Regions from separate parts of the Brevundimonas sp. SL161 genome, predicted to be linked through region 2. Evidence: predicted binding sites of a transcription regulator. Region 2 holds the regulator's gene; the other holds the start of a gene.
The links. Region 2 encodes LexA, which represses DNA repair genes until DNA is damaged. Its sites were predicted from a motif close to ATGTTCNCNANNTGTTCT; they were not measured.

Region 1: a site for LexA is predicted at 2,460-2,477, ahead of uvrA (excinuclease ABC subunit UvrA). Genes of this name have one in related genera too.

Annotation. Positions count from the first base shown of each region.
Region 1 is NZ_JAFCVJ010000009.1:82,702-87,081, reverse strand. It holds gene uvrA (excinuclease ABC subunit UvrA) at 1-2,369, opposite strand, end outside; gene ACP7AU_RS08705 (hypothetical protein) at 2,501-2,692, opposite strand; gene ACP7AU_RS08700 (EAL domain-containing protein) at 2,744-4,345, opposite strand.
Region 2 is NZ_JAFCVJ010000015.1:47,807-52,186, forward strand. It holds gene ACP7AU_RS11620 (ComEC/Rec2 family competence protein) at 1-1,736, shown strand, start outside; gene lexA (transcriptional repressor LexA) at 1,733-2,425, opposite strand; gene trpC (indole-3-glycerol phosphate synthase TrpC) at 2,665-3,453, opposite strand; gene trpD (anthranilate phosphoribosyltransferase) at 3,450-4,380, opposite strand, start outside.

The sequences.
Region 1 (4,380 bases), on a different contig from region 2:
TTGAAGACGATCTCCAGCGTCTCGCGGTTGTATCGCTTGCCCTTGCAGACGTCGCAGGTGACATAGACGTCGGGCAGGAAATGCATCTCGATCTTGATCAGGCCATCGCCCTGACAGGCCTCGCAGCGCCCGCCCTTGACGTTGAAGCTGAACCGCCCGGGCCCATAGCCGCGCGCCTTGGATTCCGGCAGGCCCGCGTACCAGTCGCGGATGGGCCCGAAGGCGCCGGTATAGGTGGCCGGGTTGGAGCGCGGGGTGCGGCCGATGGGCGACTGGTCGATGTCGATGACCTTGTCGAAATGCTCCAGCCCCTCGATCCGATCGAAGGGGGCCGGGGCGTCGGAGGCGTTGTGAAGCCGGCGCGCGGCAGCCTTGTAGAGGGTCTCGATCGTAAAGGTCGACTTGCCGCCCCCCGACACCCCGGTGACGCAGGTGAACAGGCCGACGGGGATTTCGCCCGTGACCGCCTTCAGATTGTTGCCGGTCGCGCCCGAGATCCTGAGCATCTTCTTGCGGTCGATCGGACGGCGGCCTTCCGGCGGCAGTTCGATCTCACGCTCGCCGGTCAGGTATTTGCCGGTCAGGGACTTCGGATTGGCCATGACCTCTTCGGGCGTGCCCTCGGCGCAGATCTCGCCGCCGTGGACGCCGGCGGCCGGCCCCATGTCGATGACATAGTCGGCGGTCATGATCGCCTCCTCGTCGTGTTCGACGACGAGGACGGAGTTGCCGAGATCGCGCAGACCCCGGAGGGACTCCAGCAACCGGCTGTTGTCGCGCTGGTGCAGGCCGATCGACGGCTCATCCAGTACATAGAGCACGCCGGTCAGGCCCGAGCCGATCTGGGAGGCCAGGCGGATGCGCTGGCTCTCGCCGCCGGACAGGGTGCCGGACGACCGCGACAGGCTGAGATAGTCGAGGCCGACATTGTTCAGGAAGCGCAGCCGGTCGCTGATCTCCTTAAGGATGCGGCGGCCGATCTCCATCTGCTTGTCGGTCAGCTGGTCGGGCAGGGCGCTGACCCAGTCGTAGGCCTTCCTGATCGACAGCATGGAGATCTCGGCGATGTCGTTGCCGGCGATCTTCACCGCCAGGGCCTCGGGCTTCAGCCGCTTGCCGCCGCAGGCGTCGCACGGCGTTTCTGACTGGAACCGGCCCAGTTCCTCGCGGACCCATGCGCTGTCGGTCTCGCGCCAGCGGCGGTCGAGGTTGGGCACGACCCCCTCGAACGGTTTGGAGACCTCGTATTTCCGGGCGTTGTCGTCATAGACGAACTTGATCTTCTCCGAGCCCGTGCCGTTCAGGATGACGGACTGGGCCTTCTCGGGCAGCTCGCGCCACGGCTTGTCCATCGAGAAGCCGTAGTGGAGCGCAAGCGCCTGCAGGGTCTGGGTGTAGAGCGGCGAGGGGCCGCGCGACCACGGGGCTACCGCGCCCTTGTGCAGGGTCTTGTCGCGGTCCGGGATGACCAGGTCGGCGTCGAAGGCCAGCTTGACCCCCAGGCCGTCGCAGACCGGACAGGCGCCAAACGGATTGTTGAACGAGAACAGCCGCGGCTCGATCTCGGCGATGGTGAAGCCGGAGACGGGGCAGGCGAACTTCTCGGAGAAGGTGATCCGGCGCGGTTCCTGGCCTTCCTCGGCATTGGCCCATTCCGCGACGGCGATGCCGTCGGCCAGACCGAGCGCGGTCTGCAGGCTGTCGGCGTAGCGCGCCTCAAGACCCGCCTTGGTGACGATCCGGTCCACGACGATGTCGATGTCGTGCTTGAATTTCTTGTCGAGCGTCGGCGCGTCCTCGATGGCGTAGAAGGCCCCGTCGATCTTCAGACGCTGGAAACCCGAGCGCTGCCACTCGGCCATCTCCTTCTTGTATTCGCCCTTGCGACCCCTGATGACCGGGGCCAGCAGCAGCAGGCGCTCGCCCTCTGGCAGGGCGCCCAGTTTGTCGACCATCATGGAGATGGTCTGGCTTTCGATCGGCAGGCCGGTCGCAGGCGAGTAGGGCACGCCGACGCGCGCCCACAGCAGACGCATATAGTCGTGGATCTCGGTCACCGTGCCGACGGTCGAGCGCGGGTTCTTCGACGTCGTCTTCTGTTCGATCGAGATGGCCGGCGACAGGCCCTCGATCAGGTCGACGTCCGGCTTGCCCATCAGCTCCAGGAACTGGCGCGCATAGGCGCTGAGCGACTCGACATAGCGGCGCTGGCCCTCGGCATAGATGGTGTCGAAGGCGAGTGAGGATTTGCCCGACCCCGACAGGCCGGTCATGACGACCAGCTTCTCGCGCGGGATGTCGACATCCACACCCTTGAGATTGTGCTCGCGGGCGCCGCGCACGCGGATGAAGTTGTGCTTTTCGGTCATGCTGCCAGGAAACGGGGGCCGGGAACGCGGGAGACCGGACGAGGTCCGGAGCGACAACGCTATATGGGAACTGATCCGGGGATATCAGCAAGAACAATATGGGAACATCAAGGCGCTGCCGCCAGATGCTGTCAATCCAGCAGCGCGGCGCGGGTGTTCAGGGGGACGACGCAGGGGATGTCCTCGACACCCCCGATGTAGCGGTCGTCTACGTCGGGCAGATCCGTTCGGCGATTTCGGTCGTCCGGAGCGTGCAATCGTCGGCAAGCACCTGGAATCGATGGCCGGATCAGGACGGTTGCGGCGAGGATGGGGCGGACCAAGGCGACCTCCGGATGCCGGCGGCCTGACCTGTCACGCTTCGCGGCGTTCCGTCAGCCCCAGCCGAAAACGGCGCCCACGCGTCGGACGGCGGCGGCCGGCTCGCCATAGGCCAGCACGGTGCGCGGTTCGGCTTCGGCCTTGCCGAACAGCCAACCTTGCCCCTGATTCACGCCGAGATCGCGCAGGATGTCCGCCACGTCCTCGGTCTCGATCATCTCGGCGATGGTTTCGACCTTCATCGAGCGACAGAGGTCGACCAGATGGCCGATCATCGTCCGGGCGCGAGAGTCGGTCTGGATCCCCTCCACGAACCGTCCATCGATCTTGACCGTGTCGACCGAGAGGCCGCGCAGGTAGTCATAGGAGGCCGAGCCGGCTCCGAAATCGTCAATACAGACCCTGATGCCGGCCGCGCGTAGCGCGCCCAGTCGGCGGTTGGCGGACTCGATATCCGCCAGGGCGGCGGACTCGGTCACTTCGACGATCAAGCGGCGTCTCTCGTCGGGCTTGGACGCCGTCATTCGCAGGACGGCCTGCACATAGCGGTCGTCGGCCAGCGAAGCCCCGGAGACATTGACCGCGAACTTCATGAGACCGGCGCCGGGGCGCCGGAGCCGGCTGAGAGCCTTTTCCGCCACCGCGATGTCGAAGGCGTCAATCAGGGCGAGTTCTTCCGCCATCCGGATGGTGTCCGCCGGCCCGGCGGAACCCTTGAAGCGCGCCAGCGCCTCGAAATGATGGACCCCGCCGGTCTTCAGGTCGACGATCGGCTGGTAGTGAAGATCGAAACTACGATCGCGCGCCATGGCCCTGAAGGCGTCGGCATCCTTGAGCGTGCGGGACAGGGATGCGGTGAACGATAGCTCGGGCCCGCCCGCGCCGCCGTTCAGGCAGCCTTCGACAGCGAAGCGCAGCGCCCGGAGGGTGTTCAGGGTGTTGCCGCCGGTCTCCGTGCCCACGTCCGTCGCGGCGACATCGAGCGTCAGGCCCTCGCTGAGGCCCAGTTCACGCATCTCCCCGGCGAGGTCATGGGCGATCGTGCGGTCGCGCAACATGGCGAAACGCTCCGGGCCGAGTTTGCCGGCGCTGGCTCCGTCGATCGAAGCCGCCTGGAGCGCGGCCTCGACCCTCGCCGTCAGGCGTTGGCCCGCCTCGCCAAGGCCTTCGGCCGCCGCGAGACCGACGACATCGACGAAGGCGACCGTCATGTCCGCCGAGGCGTCGGGCGCCGTCAGCAGGTCGCGGGCGCGATCCAGGAAGGCGCCCGGCGTCAGCGCCGGCCGCGCGTGAGGATCGTGGAGCGCATAGGCCGGGCCCTCCCAAGCCACCGAGATCGAGATGTTCGGTGCGAGGTCCGGCAACCCGAAAAGCCGTATTGTCGCCCGGCGCACGCGGTCATCGCCGGACCTAAAGAGCACTTCGACCGGGGCGGATCGCGAGCCGGCGGCAAGATCGGCCACGACCCGCTCGAGGAGCTTGGCGCTGGCCTTGCCGATGCCGTCGAAAAGGGAGCTGCCGATAAGGGATTCCGCCGACGTCTGAGCAGAGGGACCGGATCCCAGCCCGAACGTGATCCGGCCGTCTCTGTCGATCTCCAGCAGGAGGTCCGACGAGGCGAAGGCCAGACCCAGAAGGCGTTTGCGGATGGACATCGCGCGATACTTCCGCCAACCCGTTAAGCTTGGCC
Region 2 (4,380 bases):
TCCGGGGGCTGGAGCCCGAGGCGACGCCAATCCGGCTGCGGGCGACGGTGCGGGGGGGGCCGCCGACCCCGGGCTCGGCGATCCGGCTGTTCGCCATCCTCAATCCGCCGCCGCCCCCGGCCAGTCCCGGGGCCTATGATTTCGGCCGCAACGCCTGGTTTCAGAGGCTCGGCGGCACGGCTTTCGCACTGGGCGAGACGCGGGAGGCGTATCTGGCGCCGCCGCCATGGCGACTGCGGCTGTCGATGGCGGTCAACGGCGCGCGGTTCGCCCTGTCGCAGCGGATCGTCGCCCGGCTGGGCGAGCGGACGGGCGGGATCGCGGCGGCCATGACCACGGGCCATGAGACCTGGATCGCGCGCGAAGACCTCGATGCCATGCGGGATTCCGGCCTGGCGCACATCCTGTCGATCTCGGGTCTGCACATGGCCATCGTCGGCGGGTTCGCCTTCTTCCTTGTCCGGCTTGGCGTCGCCGCCTGGCCGTGGCTGGCGCTGAGGGTGTCGGGCAAGAAGGTGGCGGCGGTCGCGGGGCTGGTCGCCGTGTGGAGCTATCTGGTGCTGTCCGGCGCGCCCCCGCCGGCGCAGCGGGCGGCGATCACGGCGTCGGTCGCTTTCGCGGCGATCCTGCTGGACCGGCCGGCGATCACCATGCATGCGCTGGCGCTGGCGGCGATGGTTGTCCTGATCCTTCAGCCTGAGGCCATCGTGACGCCGGGCTTCCAGATGTCGTTCGCAGCGACGGCGGCCCTGGTGGCCTTGTCGGAGGGCTGGCCGCCGAGGACACGGGAGCTGTCCGTGCCCTGGCCGATCGCGGCGTTCCAGTCGGCGCGGCACTGGCTGTTGATCGCCGTGACGGCCAGTCTGGTGGCCGGCGCGGCGACCGGACCGTTCGCGGTCCAGCATTTCAACAGGGCGGCCATGTACGGGCTGCTCGCCAACCTGACGACGTCGCCTATCGCGGACTTCGTGATGATGCCGGCGCTGGCGCTGGGAGCCTTGCTGGAGCCCATCGGACTGGGCGGGCCGTTCCTGTGGGTGGCCGGCAAGGGAGTCGACCTGATGCTGGCCATCGGTCACTGGACGGCGGGGCTGCCAGGGGCGGTGAAGACCATCGCCAGCGCGCCGGACCATGTGCTGCCGATCTCGTTCCTCGGCGTCCTTTTCCTGTGCCTGTGGCAGGGGCGGCTGCGGTGGCTGGGCCTGCCCTTCGCCTGCGCTGTCCTGCTGTGGCCTCGCGCGCCCACACCGACGCTCTGGATCGGGGATGGCGGAACGAACGCGGCGTTCAGCGAGGCGGGCAAGGCGGTCGTGGTGCGGCCGGGCGTGCGGCAGTTCGCGGCGGACCTGTGGTCGCGGCGGCGCGGGCTGACGCTGGAGCCACGACCCGAAGACGGATGGGTCTGCGCGCGATCAAGCTGCGCTCCGGCCAAAACCGATAGGGCGCCCATCGCCCTGTGGTGGGGGAAGGCCGCGCCGGACGCCGGCCAGCTCGCCGCCTTGTGCGCCTCAGCGCCGCTGGTCAGCGTCCGAGCCGTTGTCCAGGACCTGCCGCCAAGCTGCGATGGAAAACTGGTGCTCGACGGACTGGATTATGCGCAGGGCGGTTCAGTCGAGTTGTGGCGCACCGCTCAGGGCTGGCGCGCGGTCTGGGCCACTGATGTGCGGGGCGACAGGCCTTGGAGCCGCATCAGCGATCCCGATGCGGCGGATGTGGTCCCGAGTGACGGCGTCTAGTGGTATTGGCGGATCAGGCCGACCAGCTTGCCCTGGACCTCGACCTGGTCGGGACCGAAGATGCGGGTCTCGTAGTTGCGGTTGGCGGGCTCCAGGGCGATGGAATTGCCCTTCTTGCGCAAGCGTTTGAGCGTCGCCTCTTCACCTTCAACCAAAGCCACGACGATCTCGCCGGATGCGGCGGTGTCGACACGCTTGATAACCACCAGGTCGCCGTTGAGGATGCCGGCCTCGATCATCGAATCGCCTTCGATCTCGAGCATGTAGTGCTCGCCGGCGCCCAGCATGGATTCGGGCACCTGATAGCGGCCGTGGTCCTGTTGCAGGGCGGCGATGGGCACGCCGGCGGCGATCTTGCCGACCAGAACCAGTTCGCGGGTGTCGTTGGCGGGCTCGGCGGCAGGGCTGCGGCCCCCGCCCTCGATGACCGCCGGGGTGAAGCCCGCGCGGCCACGCACAGCTCCCGCCGTCGCCTGTTCCGGCAGCTTGGTCACCTCAAGGGCGCGGGCGCGGTGGGCGAGGCGGCGGATGAAGCCGCGTTCCTCCAGCGCCGTGATCAGCCGGTGGATGCCCGACTTGGACGCCAGATCCAGCGCCTCCTTCATCTCGTCGAACGACGGCGAAACGCCGGTCTCCTTGAGTCGTTCATGGATGAACATCAGGAGTTCGTGCTGCTTGCGCGTCAGCATGGTGGGAATCGCCTCCAGAACAAGTCGTGAACCGTTGCCGATGTTCTGTAAGTGTTCTTGCCTAATGTCAACTTAACGGCAGAGGCGAATACCCTCTCCCGGTGGAAGGGGGCCTGAGCGCCCGAGAGCGGCGCGATCGGTCTTGCGCGAAACGGCGAGTGTCGTGCGCTGCTGGTGAGGTCCGATCCTCATCCGTCTCGCTTCGCGAGCCACCTTCTCCCAGCGGGAGAAGGAAGACCCTAGGCGAGCAGAGCTTGCGTCGCGGCCGTCACGTCCGCCTGACGCATCAGGCTTTCGCCGACGAGGATGGCCGCGGCGCCAGCGCTGGAGACATCCAAGACATCGGCCGGGCTGAAGATCCCGCTTTCGGCCACCAGAAGCGAGCCCGCTGGCGACAGCGGGGCCAGGCGGGCCGTGGCGCGGAGGTCGACGTCGAACGTTCGCAGGGAACGGTTGTTGATGCCGACCAGATCCCCGCGCAACGCGGCGGCGCGCTCCATCTCGGCCTCGTCGTGGGTCTCGATCAGGGCGTCCATACCGAAGCGTTTCGCCTCGGATAGCAGCTCGCCGGCCAGAACGTCGTCGATCATAGCCAGGATGATCAGGATGCAGTCGGCGCCCAGGGCGCGGCTCTCGGCCACCTGCCAGGGGTCGACGAGGAAGTCCTTGCGCAGACAGGGCAGGGCGACCGCGGCGCGGGCCTGGATCAGATAGTCGTCGGCGCCCTCGAAGCTGGGGCCGTCGGTCAGGATCGACAGGCAGGCCGCGCCCCCCGCCTCGTAGGCCTGCGCCAGGGCCGGCGGGTCGAAGTCCGCACGGATCAGGCCCTTTGATGGACTGGCCTTCTTGATCTCGGCGATCAGGGCGGGGCGGCCGGGCGCGGCGCGGCGCTCCAGCGCGCTGCGGAAGCCGCGCGGCATGCCGGCGATCAGCGCCAGGGATTCGATCTCCGCCTGCGGCTGGGCGGCCTTGCGGGCGGCCACGTCCTCGCGCTTGTAGGCGGCGATACGGTCGAGGATGTCGGTCATGCGGGGTCTTCGGCAACGGGCGGCGGCATCGAGGTGATGCGGGCCAGATCGGCGAGCGCCCGGGCCGCCCTGCCCTCGTCGATGGCGACAGCGGCGAGGGCCACGCCGACTTTGAGGTCCGGCGCCTTGTCCGCGACCACCAGGGCGGCGGCGGCGTTCAGCAGCACGACGTCGCGATAGGGACCGGTCTCCCCGGCCAGCAGGGCGGTCAGGGCCACCGCATTGGTCTCCGCGTCGCCGCCGCGCAGGGCTTCGATGTCGGCGCGGGGCAGGCCGGCGTCCTCGGGCGTGACGGTGAAACGGCGGACGACCCCGTCCTTCCACTCCGCCACCTCGGTCGGTCCCGTGGTGGTCAGTTCGTCGAGGCCCTGACCGTGGACGGTCCAGGCCCGGGTCGCGCCGAGCCGGCCCAGCACCTCGGCCAGCGGCTCGACAAGGCGCGGATCATAGACGCCCATGACCTGACGTTTGGCGCCCGCTGGATTGGAGAGCGGTCCCAGAAGGTTGAAGACGGTGCGGAAACCGATCTCGGCGCGGACCGGTCCGACGTGGCGCATGGCGCCGTGGTAGGCGGGGGCGAACAGGAAGGCGATGCCGGCCTCGTCGAGCGCCTGCCGCTGCTGCGCCAGTCCCGCGGTCAGGTCGACGCCGAGGACGCTGAGCACGTCCGATGACCCGGATTTCGAACTCATGGCGCGGTTGCCGTGTTTGGCGACCTTCAGGCCCGCGCCGGCCAGCACCAGGGCGGCGGCGGTCGAGATGTTGAAGGTGTGGGCCCCGTCGCCGCCGGTGCCGCAGGTGTCGATGACGTCATAGGGATGGTCCAGCGTCACGGCCGCATCGCGCATCGCCTGGGCGAAGGCGGCGATCTCCTCGACCGTCTCGCCGCGGATCCGCAGGGCGGTCACGGCGGCGGCGACCTGGGCC